DNA from 2 places in the Streptomyces sp. NPDC000134 genome. Region 1 is predicted to be linked to the other one. Evidence: riboswitches for the same ligand, from Rfam matches in the RefSeq annotation. Region 1 holds a riboswitch; the other holds the start of a gene.
What was found. Region 1 has a riboswitch for glycine ahead of gcvP (aminomethyl-transferring glycine dehydrogenase). Riboswitches for the same ligand answer to the same signal wherever they lie in the genome.
Positions count from the first base shown of each region.

Region 2: linked by a shared signal. The riboswitch ahead of gcvT (glycine cleavage system aminomethyltransferase GcvT) and the one ahead of gcvP (aminomethyl-transferring glycine dehydrogenase) in region 1 are both predicted to bind glycine.

Region 1 covers NZ_JBIAZN010000008.1:8,920-12,958, forward strand. The annotation lists gene ACFY32_RS13455 (DNA polymerase IV) at 1-1,428, shown strand, start outside; gene ACFY32_RS13460 (PRC-barrel domain-containing protein) at 1,486-1,860, opposite strand; glycine riboswitch at 1,987-2,082, shown strand; gene gcvP (aminomethyl-transferring glycine dehydrogenase) at 2,259-4,039, shown strand, end outside.
Region 2 covers NZ_JBIAZN010000013.1:30,862-34,900, forward strand. The annotation lists gene glyA (serine hydroxymethyltransferase) at 1-455, opposite strand, end outside; gene gcvH (glycine cleavage system protein GcvH) at 469-846, opposite strand; gene gcvT (glycine cleavage system aminomethyltransferase GcvT) at 959-2,077, opposite strand; glycine riboswitch at 2,226-2,321, opposite strand; gene ACFY32_RS20530 (AAA family ATPase) at 2,502-3,167, shown strand; gene ACFY32_RS20535 (enhanced serine sensitivity protein SseB) at 3,239-4,030, shown strand.

The DNA of each region.
Region 1 (4,039 bases):
GACATGGATGCCTTCTTCGCCTCGGTGGAGCAGGCGTCCAAGCCGAGCCTGCGCGGGAAGGCCGTCGTGGTCGGCGGCCTCGGTCCCCGCGGGGTCGTCGCCACGGCCTCGTACGAGGCGCGGGTCTTCGGCGTGCACTCGGCGATGCCCATGGCGCAGGCCCGCAGGCTCGCGCCGAACGCCGCGTATCTCGTGCCGCGCTTCCAGCTCTACCGGTCGATCAGCGAGCAGGTGATGCGGCTGCTGCGGGCGCTGTCGCCGCTGGTGGAGCCGCTGAGCCTGGACGAGGCGTTCGTGGACCTGGAGGCCGGCGGGGTCGCCTGGGACGCCCAGTCGGCGCAACTGGCCGGGGTGAGGCTGCGGGCGGACATCCGGGCGGTCACCGGGCTCACGGGGTCCGTCGGGCTCGCCGCGTCCAAGATGCTCGCCAAGATCGCCTCCGAGCAGGCCAAGCCGGACGGGCTGGTGCTGATCGAGCCGGGGACCGAGCGGGCGCTGCTCGCGCCGATGTCCGTGCGGACGCTGCCCGGGGTCGGGCCGGCCACCGGTGACCATCTGCGGCGGGCCGGGATCACCACGGTGGGGGAGCTGGCCGAGGCGGGGGAGGACGAGCTGGTCCGGCTGCTGGGCAAGGCGCACGGGCACGCGCTGTACGCGATGGCGCTGGCGCGCGACGAGCGGCCCGTGGTGGCCGAGCGGGAGACCAAGTCGGTGTCGGTGGAGGACACCTACGACGTGGACATCCACGACCGGGTGCGGGTCGGGCTGGAGGTGCGGCGGCTCGCCGACCGGTGTGTGCGGCGACTGCGGCAGGCCGGGCTGTCGGGGCGGACCATCGTGCTCAAGGTGCGGCGGTACGACTTCTCCACGCTGACCCGGTCCGAGACGCTGCGCGGGCCCACGGACGACCCCGCGGTGGTCGGGGAGGCGGCGGCGCGGCTGCTGGACTCGGTGGACACCACCGGCGGCGTACGGCTGCTCGGCGTGGGTGTCACCGGGCTGGCCGACTACACGCAGGAGGACCTGTTCGCGCAGGCGGCCGGGGAGCGGGCGGCGGCCGACGCGGGGGAGGCGGTGGCGGAAGGGGCGGAGCGGGCCGGAGGTGCGGCGGCGGAGGGCCCGCCCGCCGAGGGCGAGCAGCCGTCCGCCGAGCGGCGCTGGCCGTCGGGGCACGACGTCCGCCACGCCGAGTACGGGCACGGGTGGGTCCAGGGCAGCGGCCTCGGGCGGGTCACCGTGCGCTTCGAGACGCCCGGGTCGCCGCCGGGGCGGGTACGGACGTTCCGGGTCGACGACCCGGGGCTGGAACCGGCGGAGCCGTTGCCCTTGGTGGAGCGAAGACCGGGCGAGGGGCCGGCGCCGGACGGCACGGAGGCGGCGCCCGCGTCGGACGCGCCGGAGGCCGGGGCCTCGGGGCGGAGGCACTGAGAGCGGCGGAGGGGGCGGGTCGAGCGGGAGGACGGAAGCAACAGGGGGGTGACGTGGTCAGGCCGGGTCTTCCTGGCCTGCCAGGGTGCCGAAGGTGCGGTCGGGGAGGTCGGGCGGGGCGGCGATGTCCAGGCCGTAGTGGTGGTAGAGCTGGAGTTCCTGCTCGGGGGAGAGGTGGCGGCCGACGCCGAAGTCCGGGGCCTCCCTGATCAGGGAGCGGTCGAAGGGGACGCGCAGGGCGCCGTCCACGAGTTCGCTGGGCTCCAGCGGCACGAACGCGTCCCGGCTGAACAGCCCGGTGCGTATCGCCGCCCACTCGGGCACCCCGGTGGCGTCGTCGAGATAGACCTCGTCGACGGTGCCGATCCGGGTGCCGTTGCGGTCGAACGCCTTGCGGCCGATCAGGTTGCGCGGATCGATGTCGGTACGCACGGGCCCTCCACGTGGTCGCAAACCATCCGGTGAATCATCCGTAAGCACTACAAAAGAGCAGAATCCGGAGGACGGCCACTCGAACGAGCGGTCGTTGACCGCGCTGGTAGGCTGGCACACGGCTGCTGACCCCGTGCGGGAGAGTCCTCCAGGCTGTATCGGAGGCGCCGAAGGAGCAAATCCTCCCCGGAATCTCTCAGGCCCACGTACCGCACGGACGAGGTCACTCTGGAAAGCAGAGCGGGTGTCGACGGCTTCCGCTCTCACCGACGGTGAAAGCCGGCAGCCCTCGGGCGGCCCGGTGAAGCTCTCAGGTGCAGATGACAGAGGGGGAGGCCGTCCGGGCACCCGTGCCGTGGTGCCCCTCGCAGGTCGCGTCAGACCAGGAGGCCTCCGCAATGACCGCCCCTCGCATCCCGCTCACCGAACTCGAACAGGGCATACCGTTCGAGCAGCGCCACATCGGCCCCGACCACGGGGCCCAGGCCAAGATGCTCGCGCAGGTCGGCTACGGGTCGCTCGACGAGCTGACGGCCGCCGCCGTGCCGGAGGCCATCCGCAGCGCCGAGGCGCTGGACCTGCCGGGCGCCCGCTCCGAGGCCGAGGTACTGGCCGAGCTGCGCTCGCTGGCCGACCGCAACCAGGTGCTCGACTCGATGATCGGGCTCGGGTACTACGGCACCTTCACGCCGCCCGTGATCCTGCGCAACGTGATGGAGAACCCGGCCTGGTACACGGCCTACACGCCGTACCAGCCGGAGATCTCGCAGGGCCGCCTGGAGGCGCTGCTGAACTTCCAGACCATGGTCGCCGACCTCACCGGCCTGCCGACCTCCGGCGCCTCGCTGCTCGACGAGGGCACCGCCGCCGCCGAGGCGATGGCGCTGTCCCGGCGGCTGGGCAGGAACAAGAAGGGGCTGTTCCTGGTCGACGCCGACGCGCTGCCGCAGACCATCGCCGTGATCCGGACCCGCGCCGAACCGACCGGTGTCGAGGTCGTCGTCGCCGACCTCGGCGACGGCATCCCGGCCGAGGTCGCCGAGCGGGAGATCAACGGCGTCCTCATCCAGTACCCGGGCGCCTCCGGAGCCGTACGCGACATCAAGCCCGTCATCGACCGGGCGCACGAGCTGGGCGCGCTGGTCACCGTCGCCGCCGACCTGCTGGCGCTGACGCTGCTGAAGTCGCCCGGCGAGCTGGGCGCCGACATCGCGGTGGGCACCACCCAGCGGTTCGGGGTGCCGATGGGCTTCGGCGGACCGCACGCCGGTTACCTGGCCGTCCAGGAGAAGATGGCCCGCAGCCTGCCCGGACGGCTGGTCGGCGTCTCCGTGGACGCGGACGGCAACCGGGCCTACCGGCTCGCCCTGCAGACCCGTGAGCAGCACATCCGCCGGGAGAAGGCCACCAGCAACATCTGCACCGCGCAGGTGCTGCTGGCCGTGATGGCCGGGATGTACGCCGTCTACCACGGGATGGACGGCCTGCGCGGCATCGCCCGCCGCACCCACCGCTACGCGTCGATCCTCGCCGCCGGCCTCACCGCGGGCGGCGTCGAGGTGGTCCACGGCGCCTACTTCGACACCGTCACCGCCCGGGTGCCCGGACGCGCCGCCGAGGTCGTCGCCGCCGCCCGGCGGAACGGGGTGAACCTGCGCCTGGTCGACGCCGACCACGTCTCCGCGGCCTGCGACGAGACCACCACCCGGGCCCAGGTGGGCGCGGTGTGGACGGCGTTCGGCGTCGAGGGCGACATCGAGGCGCTGGACGCGGCCACCGAGGACGCGCTGCCCGCCGGGCTGCTGCGCGAGGACGAGTGCCTGACCCACCCCGTCTTCCACCAGCACCGCTCCGAGACCGCGATGCTGCGCTACCTGCGCCGCCTGGCCGACCGCGACTACGCGCTGGACCGCGGCATGATCCCGCTGGGCTCCTGCACCATGAAGCTCAACGCCACCACCGAGATGGAGCCGGTGACCTGGCCTGAGTTCGGGCAACTGCACCCCTTCGCGCCCGCCGAGCAGGCCCAGGGCTACCTCAAGCTCATCCGCGAGCTGGAGGAGCGGCTCGCCGACGTCACCGGCTACGACAAGGTCTCCCTCCAGCCCAACGCCGGGTCCCAGGGCGAGCTGGCCGGACTGCTCGCCGTCCGCGGCTACCACCGGGCCAACGGCGACGA
Region 2 (4,039 bases), on a different contig from region 1:
AGGCCGTCCTCGCCGACGTGGTAGGGGACGACGTCGTAGAGCTTGCCGGAGAAGTTGATCTTCATGCCGTGGGTCAGGTGCCCGCCGTGGGCGAGGTTCAGGCCCATGATCGTGTCGCCGGGCTTGAGCAGCGCGAACATCGCCGCCGCGTTGGCCTGGGCGCCGGAGTGCGGCTGGACGTTGGCGTGCTCGGCGCCGAACAGGGCCTTCACCCGGTCGATGGCGATCTGCTCGACCACGTCGACGTGCTCGCAGCCGCCGTAGTACCGGCGGCCGGGGTAGCCCTCGGCGTACTTGTTGGTCAGGACCGAGCCCTGGGCCTCCATCACCGCGGCCGGCGCGAAGTTCTCGGAGGCGATCATCTCCAGGGTGGACTGCTGGCGGTGCAGCTCGGCGTCGACGGCGGCGGCGACGTCGGGGTCGAGTTCGTGCAGGGGCGTGTTCAGGAGGGTCATCGCGAAGGGCTCCTCAGCCTGCCGAGAAGGCGGTGTACTCGTCGGCGGAGAGCAGGTCGCCGGGTTCGTCCGCGACCCGCACCTTGAACAGCCAGCCGCCCTCGAAGGGCGCCGAGTTGACCAGCGACGGGTCGTCGACGACGTCCTCGTTGACCTCGGTGACCTCACCGGAGACGGGGGAGTACAGGTCGGAGACGGACTTGGTCGACTCCAGCTCGCCGCAGGTCTCGCCCGCGGTCACGGTCGCGCCGACCTCCGGGAGCTGCACGAAGACGACGTCGCCGAGCGCGTTGGCCGCGTGCTCGGTGATGCCGACCGCCGACACGCCGTCCTCGGCGGTCGACAGCCACTCGTGCTCCTTGCTGTAACGAAGCTGCTGGGGGTTGCTCATGGCCTGAATTCTCCTGTATGCGGGGGTGTGCTGGTGCATGCGGGACCGGTGGGACCGCTGGTGAGCAGGGCGGATGTGCCCAGGGTCACGTGCGAGGGCCCGGGGGCGGTGGCTACTTCCGGCGCCGGTAGAACGGCAGTGCGACGACCTCGTACGGCTCGTGGGTGCCCCGGATGTCGACGGCCACCCCCGGCGTCCCGGGTGCCGCGTGCGCCGCGTCGACGTACGCCATCGCGATCGGCCTGCCCAGGGTGGGGGAGGGGGCGCCGGAGGTGACCTCGCCGATCACCTCGCCGCCGGCCACCACCGCGTACCCGGCGCGCGGGACCCGGCGGCCCTCGGCGATCAGGCCGACCAGGACGCGCGGGGGGTTCCGCTCGGCGCGGGCGGCGGCCTCGGCGAGCGCCGCGCGGCCCACGAAGCCGCCCTCCTTGTCGAACTTGACCACCCGGCCGAGCCCGGCGTCGAACGGCGTCAGGGCGGTGGTCAGCTCGTGCCCGTACAGCGGCATCCCCGCCTCCAGGCGGAGGGTGTCCCGGCAGGACAGGCCGCAGGGGACCAGCCCGGCCGAGGCGCCCGCCTCGGTCAGCGCCTGCCACAGCTTCCCGGCGTCGGCGGGGTCGACGAACAGCTCGAAGCCGTCCTCGCCGGTGTAGCCGGTCCGGGCGATCAGCGCGGAGACGCCGGCGACGGTGCCGGGCAGACCGGCGTAGTACTTCAGCCCGTCCAGGTCGGCGTCGGTGAGCGAGGCGAGGATGCCGGGGGAGGCGGGGCCCTGCACGGCGAGCAGCGCGTAGGCGTCCCGGTCGTCGCGGACCTCGGCGTCGAAGCCGGCGGCGCGCTCGGTCAGGGCGTCCAGCACCACCTGGGCGTTGGCGGCGTTGGCGACCACCAGGTACTCGGCCTCGGCGAGCCGGTAGACGATCAGGTCGTCGAGGATGCCGCCGTCCTCGCGGCAGATCATGGTGTAGCGGGCGCGGCCGGGCTTCACCCCGCCGATGTCGCCGACCAGCGCGTGGTCCAGCAGCGCGGCGGCGCCGGGGCCGGTGACCGCGATCTCGCCCATGTGCGACAGGTCGAAGAGGCCGGCGGTGGTCCGTACGGCCTGGTGCTCGTCGCGCTCGGAGCCGTAGCGCAGCGGCATGTCCCAGCCGGCGAAGTCGGTCATGGTCGCGCCGAGCGCGCGGTGCACGGCGTCCAGCGCGGTGCGGCGGGGTTCGGTACTGCTCATCGGTCGGTCGTCTCCCAGGACAGGACGGCAGGGCGAGGAAGGTCCTCCCCATCTGTCATCGGGACCTGAGAGGTTCGCCGTGACCGCGCGGCGGTCAGGACTTGCACCTTGGGTGGGGCCGCCGGGGCGGCCCGCTTTTCAGATGTGCCTCGCCCGCGCGGTGACGGGGCCTGAGAGATTCAAGGGAGGGACTTGCTCCTTCGGCGCCCCGGTCGGTGACCGGGGACTCTCCCGCGCGGGTTCGAACGGCCGGTATGCAGTTGGCGCGCACATCATTGCACGACCGGTCGGACTCTGGCAGACCGTGATCTGTAACCGGCTTGTGGCAGTAAGCGCACGAAAATTCGAGACACCCCGCATTACCTTCTCTTTACACTCGACGGGGATGGGAACTCGTGAACCGCCCCAGGGGAGGACGATCACGGTGAACAGGACCACGGCGTACGCCGCCACCACGGGTCTCGCGCTGCCCGAGCAGCCCGTCGGCCCGGCCCGCGAGGCGCGCGCCCCGCTGCCCGCGTCCACCGTCCGCGACCTGCGCGAGCGGTCCGGACGCGGTCCGCACGCCCTGCTGTTCGGCCCCCGCGACCTCGCCGTGGTCACCGGGCTGCCCGGCAGCGGCAAGTCCACGCTGATGCGGCGCACCGTGCGCGGCCGCCGCGTGGACTCCCAGGACACCCGCGACCGCTGGGACGCGCGGATGCCCCGCCTCCTGCCGTACGCGGTCTACCGCCCGCTCGTCCGGCTCGCCCACTACGCCGGGCTGCGCCGCGCCCTGCGCTCCGGCGAGGGCGTCGTGGTGCACGACTGCGGCACCCAGGCGTGGGTCCGCCGCTGGCTGGCCCGCGAGGCGCGGCGCCGGGGCGGCACCCTGCACCTGCTGCTGCTCGACGTCGACCCCGAGCAGGCCCTGGCGGGACAGCGCGAGCGCGGCCGGGGCGTCTCCGGGTACGCGTTCTCGCGGCACCGCGCGGCCGGCGCCCGTCTGCTGCGCTCGGTGGAGCGGGGCGCGCTGCCGGCCGGCGTGCGCGTGGTCCTGCTCGACCGGGCGGCGGCCGACGCCCTGCACCGGATCGGGTTCACGGGCTGACCGGCCGCGGGCGCGGCCGTACGGGTTAGCCTTTTCAGCCACATCAGCGGTTCCACACAGGCGGTAGGCAGATGGACTTCCCGGCGGGCTTCTCCGCGGACTTCCCGGCGCAGGCGCATCCCCACCCGCACGGCGGTTGGCCCGGCAACGAGCTGGAGGAGGTGCTGTCCGCCTCCCTCGGCGTGCCCGGCGCCGGCGGCCGGATCGTCGAGGTCCTCGGCCGCAGCTTCGTCTGGGTCCCGCTGCCCGGCGGCGGCGGCCCGCACAGCGGTCCCCTGGACCTGCCCACACTGGAGATCGAGGGACAGGCGTACGTCCCGGTGTTCAGCTCCGAGGAGCAGTTCCGGCAGGTCGTCGGCGCGCACATGGGGTACGCCATCGCCCCCGCCGCGGAGTTCGCCCGCGGTCTGCCGCCGCAGGTCGGCATCGCCGTCAACCCGGACGGGCTGGTCGGCATACCCCTGCCGCCGCCCGCCGTCGCCGAGCTGTGCCGCGCCGGACGGACCCCGCTGGACGGGCCCGCGAGCGGCGGCCGGGTCCGCCTGTCCGAGCCCGACTGGCAGGACGACCCGGTCGACTTCCTCGCCGCCGCCGCCGCGGAGTTCGCCGCCCTCGGCGTGGTCCGCACCGCCCGCCGCTGCCTGGCCGTCGTCGAGACCGCCGACCCCGTGATGTTCGTCGGCGTCGAACTCGCCCACTGGGAGGGCGACGCCCGCGCCCTCCCCCTCGAAGCCCTCGGCCGGGCCCTCACCACGGCCCCGCCCCCCTGGCCGGTCAACCTGGTCCTCCTGGAGGCGGCCCAGGACCCGGTCTGCGACTGGATGCGGGAAAGGGTCCGCCCGTTCTACACGAGGGACGTCTGAGCGCCGTCC